Regions from separate parts of the Candidatus Pantoea communis genome, predicted to be linked through region 2. Evidence: predicted binding sites of a transcription regulator. Region 2 holds the regulator's gene; the other holds the start of a gene.
What was found. The regulator LexA, encoded in region 2, represses DNA repair genes until DNA is damaged. The targets are predictions, from matches to a motif close to TNCTGTATGTACATACAGNA.
Positions count from the first base shown of each region.

Region 1: a site for LexA is predicted at 1,977-1,996, ahead of F3J37_RS05045 (DinI-like family protein). Genes of this name have one in related genera too.

Region 1 is NZ_VWXC01000002.1:200,854-206,178, forward strand. It holds gene F3J37_RS05025 (hypothetical protein) at 1-300, shown strand, start outside; gene F3J37_RS05030 (hypothetical protein) at 281-610, shown strand; gene F3J37_RS05035 (hypothetical protein) at 693-1,289, shown strand; gene F3J37_RS05040 (hypothetical protein) at 1,417-1,683, shown strand; gene F3J37_RS05045 (DinI-like family protein) at 1,702-1,941, opposite strand; gene iraP (anti-adapter protein IraP) at 2,111-2,404, shown strand; gene F3J37_RS05055 (DUF6388 family protein) at 2,602-2,925, opposite strand; gene yedD (lipoprotein YedD) at 3,074-3,541, shown strand; gene fliT (flagella biosynthesis regulatory protein FliT) at 3,614-3,967, opposite strand; gene fliS (flagellar export chaperone FliS) at 3,967-4,374, opposite strand; gene fliD (flagellar filament capping protein FliD) at 4,384-5,325, opposite strand, start outside.
Region 2 is NZ_VWXC01000009.1:154,610-159,934, forward strand. It holds gene zur (zinc uptake transcriptional repressor Zur) at 60-581, shown strand; gene F3J37_RS13870 (CsbD family protein) at 647-859, opposite strand; gene dinF (MATE family efflux transporter DinF) at 1,024-2,346, opposite strand; gene lexA (transcriptional repressor LexA) at 2,473-3,087, opposite strand; gene F3J37_RS13885 (diacylglycerol kinase) at 3,193-3,561, opposite strand; gene plsB (glycerol-3-phosphate 1-O-acyltransferase PlsB) at 3,689-5,325, shown strand, end outside.

The DNA.
Region 1 (5,325 bases), on a different contig from region 2:
GCGGCCATCGTCACCAGCAATCGCGCCGGCGGCGAGATCATCACCAGCTATAAAGAGCAGGTGATGCTTCTCAAAGAGAGCCATGCGCTGATGCGCCAGGAGAACGATGACCTGCGTATTCGCCACGACAAAAACCTGCGGCGCATCTCTTCGCTGGAGACCGATCTACGGCTGATTAAGAACGCGTTGGGCATTCTGTTAGCCACCACGGAATCTGATCACAGCGATAAATTCCGCAGTCAGATCAATCAACTGATCACCACTTTAGAGGAGAGTCGCGATGGTGCAGATAAACAGTGAATTTTCAGTACGCGGCCATCGGCGTCAGCTACTGCTGGGCGGTCTGCTGCTGATGCTGTCGCTGCTGTGTGTGGCGATGACCATTATGTTCGTGTTCGTGAATAACAGCGCCAACCGACGGGTGGAGGATATCCGACAGCAGTACCGTGCGATTTCCGATCGGCGGGAAGCGCGGGTGGCGGAACTGACCAGCCAGTTAGTGACGCTGCAGAAAAAACTCGACGGCTTGCCGGACCGCACCGCGAACAAGACAGCGGACAAAGTGAAGCAGGTTGTGGGGGAAGACGCGCCACCCGAATCGACGCATTAAGGAGGCCATGATGAGTATTACCGAGCGGATTGCAGGCAGCTTCGGCCGACTGCGGTCTTTATTAAGCAAGAAGGAGAAAATTATGAGCGACCAAACTGTAATCGAAAATAGTGCAACAACTGCAACACCGGATGCCAGCACGCTGTCACCGTTAGAGAGTTTTGCTAATGAGGTGGCTGTGCCGGTGGCAAGCAGTGCGCCCGCTGCGGACGCCTCAACGGCAGCCGTGAGCAGTGCAGCAGGACAGGTAGGCACAACGTCAGCGGTGAGCAGTGCGCCAGCACCTGACGTCTCAACGCCCGCTGAGAGCAATACGCCAGCTCCGGACGTCTCATCGTTGACAGCAAGCAACGTGCCCGCATTGGACACCTCAACGTCAGCCGCGAACGCTGGCAGCGAGGCACAAGTGGCGGCGGATGCAACGGATCTCACCCAGCAGTTGGCCACGCCCGATCCTCTGACCAACGGTTCTGCCAGCGCGGGGCCTTCATCGGCTTCTACCGTCGGGATTCTCGCTGAGCAACCTGCCGTGGGAGTCATTACGGATGCTGTTAGTCAGGACATCAACGCCAGCGTGAAGGACTTCACTCAGGCATTTAACTTTGTTGAAAGTGGGGTTGAGAAGCTAGGTGCGGCGGCTAAGGATGAGCTAATCGCCCTCGCGCGCAAATATTTGTAATGCTCAGGCGGCCTTCGGGTCGCCTTTCCATCTTCCGATTATTCTTAATGCGGTCTCGCTATTTTCTACTAACTTTAATCATTCAAACGTTATTTAAACGGGTTTAATTAGCGAAAAGGAAGATAGCATGAGTGATACAGAGGCAATCAAAACCAAAACTGACTACCTGCGTGATGTCACCTCCCAGTTAAAAGAGATGCGTCACTATGCGCAGACTAATACTGAGACGCTATCCAGCCACTGGTTGGCATTTGATGCAGGCGAGTACAAAGACAAAGAGTACGCAGGACGTTTTGACACGCTACTCAACAAGCAGGGACAGTTGTTAGATGATATCGAGCTGGCGATTCAGGATTTAGAGATCGCCATCAATCACAGCGAGCAAGAAAGCTAAGTTCCTCGCGCTGGTGGCTTACTCGGCCACCAGCCACATTTCGGCTTCATCGAACATCTCTTCGACAATACGTGCCACTGTCGCTTTATCGTTCTTACTTAAATCGGTATCGATAGCATTGCGTTCCATCGGTTTAACGCGCACCTCAACCTCTGGAAACACGCGTTGTACGCGTTTCTCAAGCTCCTGCAATATCATCTCACGTGCGCCCGGCAGACCGGCAACGTTGCGTTTATCGTAAATCAACTCCACAAACATCAGGGCATTCCATTTATCAAGCGGGTGCGCCATATTACTGTAAATAAAACCAGTGGCAAGCGATGAACCGTTGCGCTGCTAAATTTTTTTGTTTCTGGCAGGCGCAGCACCGCTTTTGCGCTGATACTCAACAGCGTTACACAGGGAAATGGACTCATGAGGGGGTAATATGCGGCAACTGGTGATCGATATTCTGCTGAAAATGGCAAAGATGGATACCGAAGCAAAAGAGCTGGTGGCGCAGGTTGAAGCGCAGTCGCTGTTACTGGCGGCATTACTGATTCAGGCTAAAGAAGACAACACGCTCACCATTACTGAAACCGTGCAGGATGCCATTGTTACTGCATCGCGCTCTGGTGAGCAGTTCCTCCAGTCAGATGTGGATCTGCTGCTGACACACATTAATCGGCTGCTGGCCGTTGCGCGTTATGTCGAAGTGAAGGGGGGCGAGCGAGAAGGATAGCGGAAAAAATACTACCTCTGGAGGGGAAATCCAGCAACACCTCCAGAGGCGGCGCAATAGCACCTTCGTTCAAGGACAATCTACGACCGAAGCCGTCAGATACAAGTTATACAACTTATTCGGGATTGTACAACTTTTTCCTTGCCGATTTGTGTGGTTGGAGGTGTGTTTGAGATATATTTTTAGGGCCGTTGCGCTTAAAGCTCGTTCTTAATGCAAAACTCTTCCCACGTCATGCCGAGCGCTTCCGCATGAGATTTCAGGTAAGTTTCAATCGCTTCAGCAGCAACCGCTTTATCAGGCTCTGCCAGTTGAATGGAAAACAGCATGCCATCCAGCTTTTTCTGGCGTAAGAATGCGGCATAAATGCGCTCAGCGTGCCACTCGCGCAGTTGGCGCAGTGACAAGTTGGCCGCGCGCGCATCGCTCTCGGTCAGTTCATCCAGCGCGGCTTGAAAATCGGCGTGCGCGGCAAAAAACATCGTGCGGGCCTGGGCGTAATACTCTTCTGGGGTTTTCATGCGAGTTTCCTGCTTATCGACTTGCGCGCTAGTGTAACGTGCGCGAACTGTCTTGTCAGGCTCAGCCGGGTTTTCGCCGAGATTCCTTGCGTAACTTACGCGAAAAATTATAACGTAGCCGCCATTGAGGCGAGTGTAGGGACCAGGAATGAAAAAGTGGATGGTATTGGCCGCGCTGGGCTTGAGCGGATGTGCGCAAATCAGCAATTACGATGAAGCGGTAAAAACCCCGGCACCAGTGGAATTGCAAGGTAACTGGCAGACTGTCGGGCCGCAGAGCAAGTTGATCAGTGGCCAGGCGATGGGGAGCCTGATCATTGGTGCAGAAGGCGACACGCTGGACTGCCGCCAGTGGCAGCGCGTGATTGCTAAGCCAGGCAAGTTAACCCGCCTGAGCGATGAGTGGGTCAACGTGACGCGTCAGGTGCGCGTGATGCCGTTGACGCTGGAGAACGGTGAACTGCGTTATGACGGCTTGCGCATGCGTAAGGTCGATCAACCCACTGTTGAGTGCCAGCAGGCGCTGGAAGAAGTGGCGAAGCGTCCGAAGGATGCGGTGATTCAGGATATTCAGCCGCAGATTATGGAGCCGGTGTCGGTCCCTGCGCAGAAGTGATTTTGTGACCACAGTTCCAAATAAAAACGGGTGAGCATCAGCTCACCCGTTTCTCATTCAGCCCGCCGCGAATTAATTCTGTGGCAGATAGACATTACCTTGCTTGCCGTAAGCACTCATGACCGACTTTTGCATTGTGGATTGACCAATCAACTGCGACAGTTCATCCATGCGCGCCTGTAGTAGACGTCTGACTTCACTCTCATTGTCCAGGATATGGCGCAGTACCGGACGCAGTTGTTCTTGCAAATAGTTGGACGGTGGCGAGGCCTCAGTCGAGCGGGCCAAAGTTTGCACCGCACTGACGTAATCCACTTCCTTTATAATCAGGTCATCCCATTCGCCGTCTGCGGCCAGGCGCAGCATTCCATGGCTGAGATCGAGTAGCTGTTGGTAAACGTTTATCAGTTGCGGTGCGTTATTCATTAAACGGCGTCCTGAAGGTGTTGAGGTTGTGCGACTTCTTTCCAGGCATCCGCGATATTACGCAGAAGACCTTCTACTTCTTCGAGAGCTTCAACATCATTACGCAGATTCGCCTGAATCAAACGGCGAACCATATAAGCATAAAGACCTAACAGATTATCGGTGAGGTCATCGCCTGACTGCTCATCCAGACCCTGCTTCAGTCCACTTTCGATGATGTTAATCGCTTTGGAAATCGAATTACCTTTTCCCTGAATATTGCCATCCTGCATAAACAGGCGGGCACGGATCAGTGCACTGATCGCGCCGTCAAACAGCAGCGTAATCAGTTGCTGTTGGTTGGCGCTCATCACCGAGCTTTCCACACCAATTTTTGCATAGGCCTGAGTGCCATTTGCGCTGTACATGTTCACTCCTTACGATTTCGAGCTAGAGCTGCTTGACGTATCGAACTGCTGCGTCAGGTAAGAACTGGTGCTGTTCAGCGAGCTCATGGTGACGTCGAGCTGGGTAAACTGCGCTTTGTAACGCGCGATGAGGTTATTCACTCGCGTGTTCATATCGTTGTATTGCTGAGTCAGATTATTCAGCGTTTTACTCACGCCGTCTTTCGCTGACTGAATGCTACCAGTAGAAGAGAGCCAACTGGTGAGGTTAGTGGCTAAGGTGGTGGTAATGCCGGTGGTTTTACCGTCGCCCACAATCATCTGCTTGATGCCATCCGGATCTTTCGTCAGCTCGGTTTTGAGCTTGTCGGAATCCAGCGTCAATTCACCCGTCGTTGGATCAGTCGTGATGCCAATCTGTGCCAGCGTTTTATAGGTTGAAGAGCTTGATGAGTTGGTCAGCATGCTCTTTATCTGCGTCTGGATCCCGCGCAGTGTGCTATCACCCACCAGGGCACCGTTGCTGGAATCCTGAGTATCAGAACCGACATCCACCGCGGTGTATTTGGTCAGTGTGTTGAACTGATCCAACAGCGTGTTGTATGCAGTGACAAAGTTTGAGATCGCGGTGGTCGCTTTAGAGGTATCTTGCGCGACGGTCAGCGTTTGGTTTCCTGAAGTGATGTCGTTCAGGTTCAGTGTGATCCCTTCCAGCGCATCACTGATGGTGTTGCTGCTGTTGGTAATCTCAACGTTGTTCACCGTCAGTTTGGCATCCTGCGCCGCCACGCTCACGTCCATCGGGTTATCGGTGTCGGTCTTAGTCGAATCAAAACCTACGATATTGTTCAGGGTGTCATCGCCCGTCACGCTAATTGACGAGACAGCGTTTGCTTCACCCGTTTTGGAAGCGGTCAGCGACAAGCGATAAGAACCGTCTGCCACCTTGATAATACTTGCGCTGACGCCGGC
Region 2 (5,325 bases):
CACAGCAGGGTAAAAGTTTGTGTGATAAAATAACATCGCCTGCAACCTGGAGAACATTTATGTCAAACCTCACGCCCGCACAACTGCTTACTCAGGCAGAATCCCTTTGCCTTGACCGCGGCGTGCGCCTGACCACTCAACGCGCTGAAGTGTTGCGTTTAATGGCTGAGCAGAATGGTTCGATCAGTGCTTACGATCTGCTGGATCAACTTCGCATCAGCGAGCCGCAGGCTAAACCTCCGACCATTTACCGCGCGTTGGATTTTCTGCTGGAGCAGGGTTTTATTCATCGTGTCGAATCAAATAACAGTTATGTGGTTTGCCACCATTTCGACGAGCCTGCGCATACTTCGGTGATGCTGGTGTGTGATGGTTGTGCGGCAGTCAGTGAAAAACACGCACAGGGCGTAGAAAAGATTATTTCGGGATTGGCCGATCAGGCCGGTTTCTCATTGCGCCACACGGTTATTGAAGCCCATGGTTTGTGCGAGAACTGCGCAGAAGTCGCAGCATGCAATCTTCACGATAGCTGCGATCACGATCATGAGATTGATACGAAAAAGAGAGTGAGAAAAGGGTGAGTGGCACTTCCTTGTGCCTTGCCGACGGGTGATCGGCGGGGTAGGAGCATCTTCCTTAATTCCGGTTACCAGCGGTAATCTTTATTGTGACTTTCCCAGTCTTTCACTTCGCTTTCGGCCTGGTCTTTCGCGTAGCCGTAGCGTTCCTGAATTTTACCGACAAGCTGATCGCGCTTACCTTCGATGACCGTCATATCGTCATCCGTCAGCTTGCCCCACTTCTCTTTCATTTTCCCTTTAAACTGCTTCCAGTTACCGCTCGCTTCGTCTTTGTTCATCATAATCCTCCACATCATCCTGAGTGAGATGCGATGATCTCCTGATAAATCAGGTAATCACCCACACAACGCGCTACTCAATTGCGCCGTTTGAGATAATTATAGTAGCCAGATAGGATTACGCAAAAAAATACAGAATAATCTGTAGGTTACGCTTCGCTTATTCAAACAGTGAACCAGCTGTCGTGTCGCCAGTGACGTCGCCACATCCACCAGAGCGTCAAGCCACGCAAGGCAAGAAACACCGTCACCGCCAGCCATAAGCCGTGATTGCCGAGCCACGGGAGTGTCAGTAAGGCAAGCCCATAACCCACTGCCGCCATCACCATGCTGTTGCGCATTTCGCGCCCGCGCGTGGCGCCGATAAACATACCGTCCAGCAGATAACACCAGACACCGATCAGCGGCAGAATCACCTGCCAGCCAAGATAGCGATCGGCCATCTCTCGCAGTGGCTCAAGCGAGGTGAGCAACGCCACAATTTGGGGGCCGGTTATCGCATAGATGGCTGCGAACGCCAGGGCAACGATACCAGCCTGACGGCAGGCAGCATGCCAAATCAGTAATAAGCGACTGCGATCTCGCGCCCCCACCGCTTCACCGGAGCAGGCCTCCACGGCATAGGCAAAACCATCCAGCGCATAGGCCGTAAACGTCAGGAACATCAGCAGTACGGCATTCACCGCAACAACATCTGGCCCTAAACGCGCGCCCAGCAAGGTGAGTGACGCGAAACAGATTTGCACCATCAGCGAACGCAGCATGATGTCGCGGTTGAGCCGGAACAGGCGTGCCGCATCACCACGCCAGCTCTGTTTTAGCAGATTGAAAGAAATGCCGCGCAACTTAAGCACACGTACCACCATCCATAACCCCACACCCAGCGTGACGTACTCTGCCACCGCCGTTGCCGCCGCCGCACCTGCAACGCCCCAGTGAAGCTTCAGCACAAACAGGAGATCGAGCAGGATATTCACCAGGTTACCGACAATGAGCAGCACCATCGGCGCTCGCGCATATTGCACGCCAAGCAACCAGCCCAAAATCACCAGATTGGCTAAGGTCGCCGGTGCGCTAAGCCAGCGAATGTTGATAAAAATTTGTGCCTGGTGTTGCATTTCCGGGCTGCCGCCCATTAATGAGGCGGCGATCAAACTGAAGGGCGCGCGCAGTAATAAAAACAGCACGCCCGCCACCAGGGCGATCAGCAGAGGTTGCGTCAACGCCCGCGCTAAGGCGGTTTTATCGTTCGCGCCAAACGCCTGCGCAGTCAAACCCGTGGTGCTCATGCGCAGGAACAACAGCAACATAAAGATGAAACTGGTCGCCGTTGCACCTACCGCCACGCCACCGAGGTAAATGGGGCTATCGAGATGGCCAATCACTGCCGTATCGACGACACCGAGCAGCGGAACGGTAATATTGGAGAGAATCATCGGCAGCGCCAGCCGCCACAATGCTTTATCTGAAGAGGAAAACAGCCGCATTCGCCCGTTCCATTGTTGCGCTGGTCAATAGGACCATTAACCGGCAATCAGCCTGAAGAGGAAAATCAATGTATCAGACTGCGGTCAGCACAGCGACCAACCGCAGCGGGGGAATTCAATGAGAGATTAAAGCCATTCGCCGTTACGTACGATGCCCACAGCCAAACCTTCAACGGTCAGAGCCTGCTCACGGGTATCGACCACAATCGGCTGGAATTCGGTGTTTTCTGGCAGCAAATGCACAATGGCACCCTGCTTTTTCCAGCGTTTGACGGTCACTTCATCATCAATGCGCGCCACCACAACCTGACCATTACGGACTTCCTGGGTTTTATGCACGGCAAGCAAGTCGCCGTCCATAATCCCGATGTCTTTCATCGACATACCACTCACCCGCAGCAGAAAATCGGCGGTAGGTTTAAACAGATTGGCATCAACCTGATAGTGCGCTTCGATGTGCTCTTGCGCCAGCAGCGGCTCACCGGCGGCCACGCGACCGATCAGCGGCAACCCTTCGGAGACTTCTTCTTCCATTAGCAGGCGGATGCCGCGAGATGCGCCGGATACAATCTCGATGACGCCTTTACGCGCCAGTGCTTTCAGGTGTTCTTCCGCAGCATTGGGCGAGCGAAAACCCAGTTGCGCAGCAATTTCCGCACGCGTTGGCGGCATGCCGGTCTGGTTAATGTGGTCGCGAATCAGATCATAGACCTGTTGCTGCCTGGTGGTTAACGCTTTCATCCCGCCCCCTGGTTGTTTATACAGTCGCTGTGAGTATATACAGGTATTGGCGAAATGAAAACCAAAACAGAGGGAAAAATCAGCGGTTTGAAGATTCTGGAATGCCTATCGCAAATGCGACCAGAGCAGTGCGATCCAGACAAACAGAGCCAGTAAGATAGCCAGCAACACCGCCGCTGAGCCCATATCTTTTGCTCGTCCGGCTAAAGGATGGCGCTCTTGCCCAATGCGGTCCACCACCGCTTCAATGGCGCTATTCAGGATTTCAACAATGATCACCAGCACCACGGAGCCAATCATCAGTACGCGGGAAATCGCATCAACATCCAGCCAGCAAGCCACCACAATCGCCACCAGTGCAGCAATGGCTTCCTGACGAAATGCGGCTTCATGTTTCCAGGCGGCGCGCAAGCCCTGCCAGGAATAACCGGCTGCATTCACTATTCTTTGAATACCGGTGACGTTATTTGCCATGCTTTGGAACCCTTGATGTGATTTGGCGTCAATATGTGGGCTATCTGAGGTCGTGTAAGCCACAGATCTTCGTTGCACTTTCTGGTATGCTTGCCGCGCTTTGCTAACAAGAGGCTTTAAGTTGTCTATGTCAGGTTGGCGTAAACTTTATTACAAACTATTGAATTTACCACTCTCTTTTTTGGTAAAGAGTAAGGTCATTCCGACCGATCCTGTCTCAGAACACGGGATCGATCCGACTCGTCCAGTGATGTATGTTTTGCCTTATGATTCAAAGGCTGACCTGCTCACTCTTCGGGCACAGTGCCTGAAACATGATCTGCCCGATCCGCTGGCTCCGCTGGAGATCGACGGCACGCTACTGCCGCGTCACGTGTTTATTCATGATGGCCCACGCGTATTCCCCTATTTCGTTGCCAATCCTGAGTCGGTGAAGCTATTCCACGACTATCTCGATTTGCACCGCAGTAACCCTGATCTCGACGTACAGATGTTACCGGTGGCGGTGATGTTTGGTCGTGCGCCGGGACGCGAAATCCAGGGAGAAGATACGCCACATCTGCGCATCCTTAATGGTGTAGAGAAATTCTTCGCCATTTTGTGGCACGGACGTGACAGCTTTGTGCGCTTCTCGCCGACCGTTTCCCTGCGCCAGATGGCGACGGAGCACGGTACGGATAAGTCGATTGCCCAGAAGCTGGCACGCGTGGCTCGCATTCACTTCGCGCGTCAGCGCCTGGCTGCTGTAGGCCCACGTCTGCCTGCGCGTCAGGATCTGTTCAACAAGCTGCTGCAATCCAAAGCGATTGAAAAAGCGGTTGAAGATGAAGCGCGTAGCAAAAAAATCTCGCACGAGAAAGCCCAGCAGAATGCTGTTGAGATGATGGAAGAGGTCGCAGCGAACTTCTCGTATGAGGCCATTCGCGTCACAGACCGCGTGATGGGCTGGCTGTGGAGCCGCCTTTATCAGGGCATCAACGTCAACGGTGGCGAGCGAGTCCGTCAGCTGGCGCAAGATGGCCATGAGATTGTGTATGTGCCCTGCCATCGCAGCCACATGGACTATCTACTGCTCTCTTACGTGCTCTACCATCAGGGGCTGGTGCCGCCACACATCGCGGCCGGCATCAACCTGAACTTCTGGCCAGCAGGTCCGATTTTCCGTCGTCTGGGTGCTTTCTTTATTCGCCGTACCTTCAAGGGCAACAAACTCTATTCCACGGTGTTCCGTGAATATCTGGGCGAGTTGTTCAGCCGCGGATATTCAGTCGAGTATTTCGTTGAAGGCGGGCGCTCGCGCACGGGCCGACTGCTGGATCCTAAAACCGGCACGCTGTCGATGACCTTGCAAGCCATGTTGCGCGGCGGTAGCCGTCCGATTACGTTTGTTCCGATCTACATCGGCTATGAACACGTCATGGAAGTGGGTACTTACGCCAAAGAGTTACGTGGCGCGGCCAAAGAGAAAGAGAGTTTCCTGCAGATGGTGCGCGGGTTACGTAAACTGCGCAATCTTGGCCAGGGCTACGTTAACTTCGGCGAACCCCTGCCGTTGATGAACTATCTGAACAAAAACGTGCCGGAATGGCGTGATGCGATCGATCCGATTGAACCACAACGCCCGGCATGGATGACGCCGACCGTAAATGATATCGCGGCACGTCTGATGGTGCGTATTAACGAAGCCGGTGCCGCCAACGCCATGAACCTGTGCGTCACCGCGCTGCTGGCTTCTCGTCAGCGTTCCCTGACGCGTGAGCAGTT